Regions from separate parts of the Brevibacterium oceani genome, predicted to be linked through region 1. Evidence: predicted binding sites of a transcription regulator. Region 1 holds the regulator's gene; the other holds the start of a gene.
What was found. Region 1 encodes HspR, which represses chaperone genes until heat shock. Its sites were predicted from a motif close to AAGTTGAGTCNNNNNGACTCAACTT; they were not measured.
Positions count from the first base shown of each region.

Region 1 (5,210 bases):
GGCGGAATCCCTCCGCCCTGCTGCGGTTGAAGTCGAGCGCGGCATTGGTGTCGGGGAGGTGGATGTGGGAGCCGATCTGGACCGGTCTGTCTCCGGTGTTCTCGATCGTCATCGTCGCCGTCTCGTCCGGGTTCTCGCGCACGTTGAGTTCGCGCTCTCCGGCGCTGACTCGAACGGCACCCGGCCCTCGGTCGCGTGTTCCTGCCACTGTCAGGTCCTTCAGTCGATGGGGTTGTGGATGGTCACGAGCTTGCGCCCGTCGGGAAACGTCGCCTCCACTTGGACGTCGCTGAGCATGTCGGCGACGTCTTCGAGGACATCGTCACGGGTGAGGATCTCGCGCCCGGTGGTCATGAGCTCCTCGACGCTCTCACCTTCCCTGGCGCGTTCGATGGCCCAGGTGCTCAGGAGCGCAATCGTCTCCGGATAGTTCAGGCGGATTCCCCGTTCCCATCGGTCCCTGGCGACCATTCCCGCCACGGACAGGAGCAGCTTCTCGGTGTCGGCCGGAGTGAAGTGCACGCGTTCCCTCAGCCTTTCGTAGGATCGTGCGGGGCCGCCGTGCGGTCCAGCGGCGAGCCCGGGCTGCCGGGCGAGGCATCCACGTGATCATGCGGGGCATCCGCGCGAGCGTGCAGGACGTCCTCACGGCTGCGCGGGGCATCCGCGGGCAGCACATGCTCGCCGAGGCGGTCGGTCGAGAGCGCAAGGGAGCTGAGGTAGAGTCGCTCCCCGTTCTCGCCCGTCTTCGCCGAGGCGATCATGTCGGGACGTTCGAACTCCAAGTCCGTGACATGGCAGCGCAGGGTCTCGCCAGAGGGGTTGCCGTGCTCGTCGAACATCGGCAGCTCGATTCCATCGTCGCTGCGTCGCAGGTAGTACCGGCCGCGGGTGATGATCGCCATGAGCGGGGTCGCGACGATGGCGATGCCGACGGCGAAGAGAGGTGAGAACGGCTGGACCGTCGCACCGAACGCCCCGAAGTAGATGGCGATGGAGACCCCGCCGGCGAGCACCAGCGAGACGATCCCGACCGGGTTCCAGTCGTAGAGCATGCCGCGTCGGAACTCGGGGATCTTCGGGGAGAGCTTCAGCAGGTATTTGTTGATGGCGATGTCGGCGGCGACGACGCAGATCCACGACATCGCGAGGTTCGCGTAGAAGCTGAGGATCGCGTTGAGGAAGTCGAACATGTTCAGCTCCATCAGCGCCAGGGCGATGAGCAGGTTGACGACGAGGAAGGTGATCCGGCCCGGGTAGCGCTTCGTGATCCGCGTGTATGAGTTCGTCCATGCCAGCGATCCCGAGTAGGCGTTGGTGACGTTGATCTTCACCTGGGAGATGACGACGAGCACCACGGCCAGAAGCAGAGCGAGCCATTGCGGCATCATCTGCTGGTAGGTGGCGAGGAACTGCTGGACGGGTTCGTTCGCGAAGCTCACGGCACCGGGGACATTGGCGATGAGGTAGACCGCGAGGAACATGCCGATGATCTGCTTCGTCGCCCCGAAGATCACCCACCCGGGTCCGGCGAGGATGACGGCCGCCCACCAGCTGCGGCGGTTCTCCGGGGTACGTGGGGGCATGAACCGCAGATAGTCGATCTGCTCGGCGATCTGGGCGATGAGTGAGAGGCAGACTCCGGCGGCGAGCATGACCGAGGCGAAGTTCGCGCCCTCGCCCTCTTCGCCCGTATAGGCGAAGAAGTCCGCGACCGAATCCGGCTGCCAGGCGATGAGGTAGCCGACGGGGATGACCATGAGCAGCAGCCACAGCGGGGTCGTCGAGACCTGCAGTTTGGCAAGGACCTTCATGCCGTAGATGACGAGCGGGAAGATGAGCACCGTGGACACGAGATAGCCGATCGGGCGGGGCAGGCCGAGGCCGAGGTAGAGTCCCTGCGCCATGATCGAGCCTTCGAGGGCGAAGAAGATGAAGGTGAAGGTCGCGAAGATGATGTTCGTGATGACGGACCCGTAGTACCCGAAGCCCGAACCGCGGGTGATGAGGTCGAGGTCGAGGTTGTAGCGGGCGGCGTAGAACGCCAGCGGCCATCCGGTGAGGAAGATGATGATGGCCGCCACGAGGATGCCGAGGATGCCGTTCGTCGTGCCGTGGGCGATGCCGATGTTGGCACCGATCGAGAAGTCGGCGAGGTAGGCGATGCCGCCCAGCGCACTCGTCGCGACGACTCCGGGCGCCCATTTCCGGTACGACCTGGGGGCGAAGCGGAGTGTGTAGTCCTCGAGGCTCTCAGATGCCGCGAGCTGTGCTTCGTTTCGCGGCTCGGGAAGTGCCGTCCTGCTCGGAGACAGTGTCATTGTGGGTTCCTGACTTGTGCGTCGACCGTGATCAAGACCTCATTTTTGCAGGCGATTGTTTCCGCACATGTCGGTTCTGTTTCGGGCAGATGTCGGCAGGGGACTTTGCCGGCGCAGTCGCCCATCTGCGCAGACGCAGAAGAGCGCGAACCCGCATTCGGGTTCGCGCTCTTCGAGTCGTCACTTATCGATCACTGGTGCCGACCGGATCACCGCCGCCGGAATCTGTTGTAGAGCACCATGGCGCCGGGTTCGGGACGCCCCTGCGGGCGCCTGCCGCGAGCGATCGATACGACGTCCCCGGCAGTGCCGGCGGCGAACACACGCGCATCGCGTTCCTTCGCCGCCTGCTGCGTCCGGATCTCGTCCTCGAGCTCGTCATTGCGGTGTTGGAGGGCATCGACCTGATTCTGCAGGTCGATGATCTTCTTGATCCCGACGAGGTTGACCCCCTCGTCCTGGGACAGCTGCTGGATCATCCGCAGCTTGGCGATGTCCTGTCCGGAGTACCGCCGACCACGTCCCGCCGTGCGTTCGGGAATGACGAGGCCGAGACGGTCATACTGTCGCAGCGTCTGCGGGTGCATTCCCGCCAGATCCGCCGCCACCGAGATCACATACACCGCCGCCGTCGACGAAATATGCATCGTTCATCACCACCTCAACTGGCCTTGGCCGTCTCCAGCAGGCCGTCGCGCGGATCATCGTCCTCGGTGGCCGCCTGGAACGCCTCGACCGCAGCCTTGGCTTCCTTCGACAGGTTCTTCGGCGCCACGATCTCGACCTCGACGAGCAGATCGCCGGTGCCCTTCTTCGTCTTCACGCCCTTGCCGCGCACCCGCAGGGTCCGCCCCGACGGGGTGCCCGGTGCGATCTTGACCTTGACCGGCATGCCGCCCAGGGTCGGAACCTTGACCTCGGCGCCCAGGGTCGCCTCGTCGAAGGTCACCGGCAGCTCCATCCGCAGGTTGTCCCCGTCGCGGGTGAAGACCGGGTGCGGCTTCACATTCACGGTGAGGATGACGTCGCCGGCCTCACCGCCGTTGGGGCTGGCCTTGCCCTTGCCGGCCAGGCGGATCTTCTGTCCGTCCTTGACGCCGATGGGGGTGCGCACGGTCAGCGGCTTCCCGCCGGGCATGTTCAGCTTCACCGAGGCTCCGTTGATCGCCTCGGTGAACGACAGCGTGGTGCTCGACTTGATGTCGCCGCCCTTGACCGGCGGCGAGTAGCCGCCGCCGAATCCGCCGCCACCGTAGCCTCCGCCGCCGAAGCCGTTCAGCAGGTCGGCGAGGTCCGGGGGAACGTCTCCCCCGCCGCCGTAGGTCGTGCGGGTCCGGGTGCGTCCGCCGCCTCCGAAGAGGTCGGAGAACACGTCGTCGAATCCGCCGCCGCCCGCTCCGCCGGGTCCTCCGGCGCCGGCGCTGAACCGGGCACCTCCGCCCATGGCGCGGACCTGGTCGTACTGGGCGCGGGATTCCTTGTCGGAGAGCACCTGGTGTGCCTGTCCGATCTCCTTGAACTTCTCCTCGGCCTTCTCATCTCCGGGGTTGGCGTCCGGGTGATACTTGCGCGCGAGTTTGCGATAGGCCTTCTTGATCTCGGCATCGGAAGCATCCTTGGAGACGCCGAGGGTCTTGTAGAAGTCCTTATCGAACCAATCATTCTGAGGTCCGGTATTCACCTGGCACCTCCTTTCCTTCCAATCATTGCACTCATCGATCTATTCACTTGTCTCCTCACAATCCGCATCCCCGGGGTGTGACCCCGAAGATCCGGACCGCCGCCGAGGTGGCCCCCAGCCCCGTACGACAGTTCACTGTCGGACGGGGCGGGCAGCAACCTCGGCGAAGGTCGTCGTTCAGTCCTCCGGCTGCTGGACGCCGACCCGGGCCGCACGGATGATGCGGTCACCGAGGCGGTAGCCCGGCTGCATGACCAGGAAGACCGTCGGTTCCTCAACCTCGTCGGAGGGCTGCTGCATGAGCGCCTCGTGGAGGTTCGGGTCGAACTCGTCGCCGACCTCGCCGTACTGTTCGACGCCGACCTTGGAAAGCGAGTCGATCAGCTTGTTGACGTGGGTCTCGAAGGGGCCGGAGACGTCGCCGTTCTCGCGTGCGAGCTTGACCTCGTCGAGCACGGGGATCAGGGCCTCGACGACCTTGATCGTGCCGCCGACGGCTGCGCGTTCGCGTTCGCGATCGGCGCGCATCCGGTAGGCGGCGTACTCGGCGTTGATGCGCTTGAGGTCCGCGAGGTGCGCGGCGGCTTCCGAACCCGGTTCGGGCTCGGCGGCCGCCTCGGTGTCCTCGAGGCCCGAGGTATCGGCGGGGATATCGACTCCGAGGTCGCTGGCGTCGGCAGCGGATCCCTCCGCCGCCTGCGCGGCGTTCGGATCCGTGACCTGCTCATCGCCGGCCTCGGCCGAGGCCGACTGGGCGTCGGCCTCGGGACGGACCTCACCGGTGTTCGGGTCGACCCGGCGCTTGTCACTGAAGGTGAAGCCTGGCTCCTCGGACGACTGATCGTTGCCCTCAGAAGTCATTACTTCTTCTCCTCATCCTCTTCGTCGACGACCTCGGCATCGACGACATCGTCGTCGGCGCTGGCCTCGGCTCCGGCCTCACCGGCAGCCTCGGCGCCTTCGGCACCGCCCTGCTGGTTGTAGATGGCTTCGCCGATCTTCTGCTGGTTGGCCACGAGCTTGTCGTAGGCTTCCTTCACAGCGTCGTCGTCTTCGCCCTTGAGGGCTTCCTTGACGGCGTCGACGTCGCCCTGCATCTCGGTCTTGACGTCGTCGGGCAGCTTGTCGTCGTTGTCGGTCAGCAGCTTCTCGGTCTGGTAGGCGAGGTTCTCCGCGTTGTTGCGGACGTCGGCGGCCTCACGGCGCTT
Region 1 covers NZ_CP072846.1:3,720,794-3,726,003, forward strand. Annotated here, with positions in the region: gene ureB (urease subunit beta) at 1-208, opposite strand, end outside; gene J9314_RS16565 (urease subunit gamma) at 220-522, opposite strand; gene J9314_RS16570 (purine-cytosine permease family protein) at 531-2,321, opposite strand; gene J9314_RS16575 (heat shock protein transcriptional repressor HspR) at 2,531-2,968, opposite strand; gene J9314_RS16580 (DnaJ C-terminal domain-containing protein) at 2,983-4,002, opposite strand; gene J9314_RS16585 (nucleotide exchange factor GrpE) at 4,180-4,863, opposite strand; gene dnaK (molecular chaperone DnaK) at 4,863-5,210, opposite strand, start outside.

Region 2 (5,210 bases), 220 kb from region 1:
GACGCAGCACGCCCTTCTTCGCCAGACCGCGCAGAAACGGCATGAGCATCGTCTCTCCCGGCCCGTAGACGGCTGCGGACCTGAGGATCGCGGCGTCGGGTCGGATGCGAGCGATGAGCTGCTCGGCCAGGGCATGGGTGCGCGAGTACGCATCGGCGAACTCGGTCGGATCTTTCGGACCGGCCTCCTCCCAGAGTTCGGCATGCGGCGCCGCAGAGGAGTACACCGTCGTCGACGACAGGTGGACGATGCGTGCCTTCGGGAACGCGTCGAGGACGTGGCGGGTGCCCGTCACCTTCACCTCGTAGAGGACGTCGTCATCGGCGCTGACTGACGCGATGCCGGCGCAGTGGAAAACCGCCGTGGTCTTCGCCGCCAGCGAGGTCACAGCCTGCGGAGCGGGTTCGGTGATGTCCCACTGCTGGAAGTTCACTCCCGGAATCTCCGGGTCCCGGCGCCCAAGGGCGTAGACGGTCTCGTCCCGGTCGGCGAGCGCACGAGCGATGGCACCGCCGATGAAGCCGCTGGCTCCCGTCACTATCACTGCCACGTCGAAACCACTCCCGTCCTCATCAGCGCATTCTGCGATTCCTCAGTCTACTCGCGGTGGCGCCACCGCGGCTCCCGTTTGGTCAGGAACGCGTCGATCCCCTCCTGCGCATCGGCCGCAACCGCGTTGTGCGCCATCACCTCGGACATCCGCGCATACGCCTCGGCCACCGGCAGTTCGCACTGCTCGTAGAACGCGGCCTTGCCGATCGCGACCGTGGCCGACGAGGCGGCCGCGACATTCCGTGCGAGGTCGAGCGTGGCGGTTCCGAGTTCGTCATCAGCCACGACGTCGGAGACGAGTCCGAACCGCAGCGCATCCTCGGCGGAGACGAAGTCCCCGGTCAGCAGCATCCGCATCGCCGTCTTCGCCGGCACCGCACGGGACAGCGCCACCATCGGCGTCGAACAGAACAGACCGATCTTCACCCCCGGTGTCGCAAACCTCGCCGAGGCGGCCGCCACCGCCAGATCGCAGGTGGCCACGAGCTGGCACCCGGCCGCCGTCGCCACTCCCTGCACCTGCGCGATGACCGGCTGCGGGATGTGCTGGATGATCTGCATCAGACGCGAACAGGCGTCGAAGATCTCCTGCTGCGTCTCGAGATCCGCTCCGCGGATCTCCCCCAGGTTATGACCGGAACTGAACACATGGCCAGAGGTCGACAACACGACGGCACGCACATCGGTGCGGCGGGCCACCTCGGCGAAGGTGTCGATGAGGTCATTCATCACGGACAGGGACAGGGCGTTGCGCGTGTTCGGTTCATTGATCGTCACGGTCGCGACTCCGTCGTCTGCCGGCGCGAATACAATTGATTCGGACATAGTCACATTCTGTCAAAGATCACACGTCCGGAGCAGTTGCTGTGTCGCCTTTCCGCCCGCGACCGATCTCATCCCCAGGTCGGCAGGGCCCGACGCGAGGGAGAGAACCATGACCACTCTGCTGATGATCATCGGATTCGGTGCCGCGACCTCGGTCGTGGTCGGGCTCGGGCAGAAGCTCAAACTCCCGTGGCCTGCGCTCATGGTCCTCATCGGCATCGCCGGCGCCTTCATCCCCACCTTCGCCGAGATCACCATCGAACCCGAGCTCATCCTGCCCCTGTTCCTGCCGCCGCTGCTCTTCGCCGCGGCGCAGAAGACCTCGTGGGCGCTGTTCGCCATCCGATGGCGGACGATCCTCGGCATGGCCGTGGCCCTGGTCGGGGTGACCGTGGCCGCCGTCGCCGGCTCGGCCCTCCTCCTCATCCCCGGGATCACGATCGCCGCGGCCATCGCCCTGGGTGCGATGCTCGCCCCACCCGATCCGGTGGCCGTCGACGCCGTCGCCGGAACCGTCTCGATCCCGCGCCGGATCATGTCGACCCTGCAGTCGGAGGGACTGTTCAACGACGCCGCCTCCCTCGTCATCTTCCAAACCGCGATGGCCGCGGCGATGGCCGGCACCGAGGTGGACTACGGTCAGCTCGCGATCTCCTTCCTCGTCTCCGCCGTCATCGCCATCCTCGTCGGCCTCCTCGTGTCCTTCGTCGTGTCGTGGGTGATGGAGAAGATCGACCACACGATCGCGCGCTCCTCGCTCATGCTCATGTTGCCCTTCGGCGTCTACCTCATCGCCGAACACTTCCACGCCAGCGGAGTCATCGCCGTCGTCGTCGCCGCCCTCGAGATGCGCCGCCGCGACGTCGAGGGCAACTCGGCCGAACGCGTCACCCAGAACTCGACGTGGCAGGTCCTCGAGATGCTCATCACCGGCATCGCCTTCGGGCTCATCGGCCTCGACCTGCGCATGGTCGTCGAGTCCGAGCACGCCGACCTGGGCCGGGCCATCATCGTCGGCCTCATCATCGCCGTGGTCATCATCGGCGTCCGCTTCGGCTGGCTGCTGCTCGGCACCATCCTCAGCCGTCGGCACACCGAGGACGACCCGGATGCCGCCCCGCTCAACCTCCGCGATGCCACGCTGATGACCTGGGGCGGAATGCGCGGACTCGCCACGATCGCCCTGGCCCTGTCGATTCCGGCGACCACCGACACCGGAGAGATCTTCCCCGGACGGTCCTACATCCTCGTCGCTGCCGCCATCATCCTGCTCGTCACCCTCGTCCTGGCGGGGCTGACCTTCCCCGCCGTCGTCGACGGCCTCGGCATCGACGACGAGGCGGAGCGGGAACACCAAGCAACGAAGGACATCGCACTGCGTGCCTACAAGGCCGCGATCCGACAGATCAAGAACGATGACAGCCTCCCCGACGAGGTGGCCGAACCCCTCCGCGCCCGGTTCAAGACCCTCCACGCTCAGCTGCTCGGCACGACGGATGACCAAGCGAGTTCCGAACAGGCGACCGCGTTCAAGGAGCACCGGGAGCAGATGCTCACGGTGCAGAAGAAGGCGATGCAGTCCGCCCGCGCCGAGGTGCTCCGGGCCCGCCGCGAGCGAGGCACCGATCCGGAGATCGCCGACAAGGTCCTCCGCCGCTTCGACCTCCAGTCCGTGCTCGTGCGGTAGGTGCGGGGCGGACGAGCGCCCGCACCCGCGCCAGGGCCCGCACTCGGGTCCGCGCCCGGGTCCGCGCCCGGGTTCTGTCCGGGTCCGCGCCAGGGTCCGCGTCCGTGCGAGACTGCGAGCCGCCTCGGCGGGGGATCTCCTCGAAATTCTGCTTCGGAATCAAAGTTGAGTGGAATAGACTCAACTTTGTCGATGTTGTTCTTTTCGAGAGCTGTAATCAGCACAGAACTTTGAGAAGGAGATGCGTAAATGGACGCTCAGATGACAACCAAATCCCGGGAGGCGCTGCAGACTGCGGTCAACGACGTCGTCGCCCGGCACAACAACCAGATCGAACCGGCCCACCTCGTCGCCGCGCTGCTCAAACAGCCCGACTCCCTGGCCTCGGCCCTGCTGACGAAGGTCGGTGCCGACCCGCAGTCGGTGCTCACCGCGATCGAGGCCGTGATCGGCGGATTCCCCACCGTCAGCGGTTCTTCGGTCAGCCAGCCGGGCCTGTCTCGGTCCGGACTCGAGATGATGAACCTCGCGCAGGAGGAGATGACCGCCCTCGGCGATCAGTTCGTCTCCACCGAGCACCTGCTGCTGGCTGCCGCCGCCGGCAAGGACGGCGCCGGCGATGCGCTGCGTGAGTCAGGAGCCGGACGCGATGCGCTGCTCGCGGCGCTGCCCGAACTGCGCGGAGGCAAGAAGGTCACCTCGGAGAACCCCGAGGAGACGATGCAGTCGCTGGAGAAGTTCGGCGTCGACCTCACCGCCACCGCACGGGAAGGCAAGCTCGACCCGGTGATCGGTCGCGACAAGGAGGTGCGCCGCGTCGTCCAGGTGCTTTCGCGCAGGACGAAGAACAACCCTGTCCTCATCGGCGAGCCCGGTGTCGGCAAGACCGCCGTCGTCGAAGGCCTGGCCCAGCGGATCGTCGCCGGCGACGTTCCCGAATCGCTGCGGGACAAGACGCTCATCAGCCTCGACCTCTCGGCGATGGTCGCCGGTGCGAAGTACCGCGGTGAGTTCGAGGAGCGGCTCAAGGCCGTGCTCGAGGAGATCAAGAACGCCGACGGGCAGATCATCACCTTCATCGACGAGCTCCACACGATCGTCGGTGCCGGCGCCGGCGGCGATTCGTCGATGGACGCGGGCAACATGCTCAAGCCGATGCTCGCCCGCGGTGAGCTGCGCCTGATCGGCGCCACCACCCTCGACGAGTACCGCGAGAACATCGAGAAGGATCCTGCCCTCGAGCGCCGGTTCCAGCAGGTGTTCGTCGGTGAGCCCAGCGTCGAGGACACGATCGCGATCCTCCGTGGACTCAAGGAACGCTACGAAGCCCACCACAAGGTCTCGATCAACGACGGCGCCCTGGTCGCCGCGGCCACCATGTCGAACCGGTACATCACCGGTCGGCAGCTGCCGGACAAGGCCATCGACCTCGTCGACGAGGCGGCGTCCAGACTGCGGATGGAGATCGATTCGGCTCCGGTCGAGATCGATGAGCTCCGTCGTGCCGTCGACCGCCTGAAGATGGAGGACATGGCGCTGGCGAAGGAGACCGACTCCGCCTCGGTCGAACGCCTCAGCGCTCTGCGTGCCGACCTCGCCGACAAGGAGGAGGAGCTGCGCGCCCTCGAAGCGACCTGGGAGTCTCAGCGCGCCGGGCTCAACCGGGTCGGTGAGCTGAAGACGAAGCTCGACGAGCTGCGGTCGGCGGCCGAGAGAGCTCAGCGCGACACGGACCTCGAGACCGCGTCCCGTCTGCTCTACGGGGAGATCCCCGCCGTGCAGAAGGAGATCGCCGAGGCCGAAGCCGAAGAGGCTCAGGCCGAGGCCGGTCAGACCTCGGATCCGATGGTCTCGGACAAGGTCTCCGGCAACGACATCGCCGAGGTGGTCTCGTCGTGGACCGGCATCCCTGCGGGACGACTCATGCAGGGTGAGATCGAGAAGCTGCTCGGGGCGGAGAACGTCCTCGGTGAGCGTCTCATCGGTCAGAAGGACGCCGTCGCCGCGGTCTCCGACGCCATCCGCCGTTCGCGTGCGGGTGTCGCCGATCCGGATCGTCCGACGGGTTCGTTCCTGTTCCTCGGACCCACCGGTGTGGGTAAGACGGAGCTCGCGAAGTCGCTGGCGGACTTCCTCTTCGACGATG
Region 2 covers NZ_CP072846.1:3,939,395-3,944,604, forward strand. Annotated here, with positions in the region: gene J9314_RS17470 (NAD-dependent epimerase/dehydratase family protein) at 1-550, opposite strand, end outside; gene J9314_RS17475 (enoyl-CoA hydratase) at 598-1,377, opposite strand; gene J9314_RS17480 (Na+/H+ antiporter) at 1,487-3,064, shown strand; gene clpB (ATP-dependent chaperone ClpB) at 3,314-5,210, shown strand, end outside.
Region 2: a site for HspR is predicted at 3,227-3,251, ahead of clpB (ATP-dependent chaperone ClpB). Genes of this name have one in related genera too.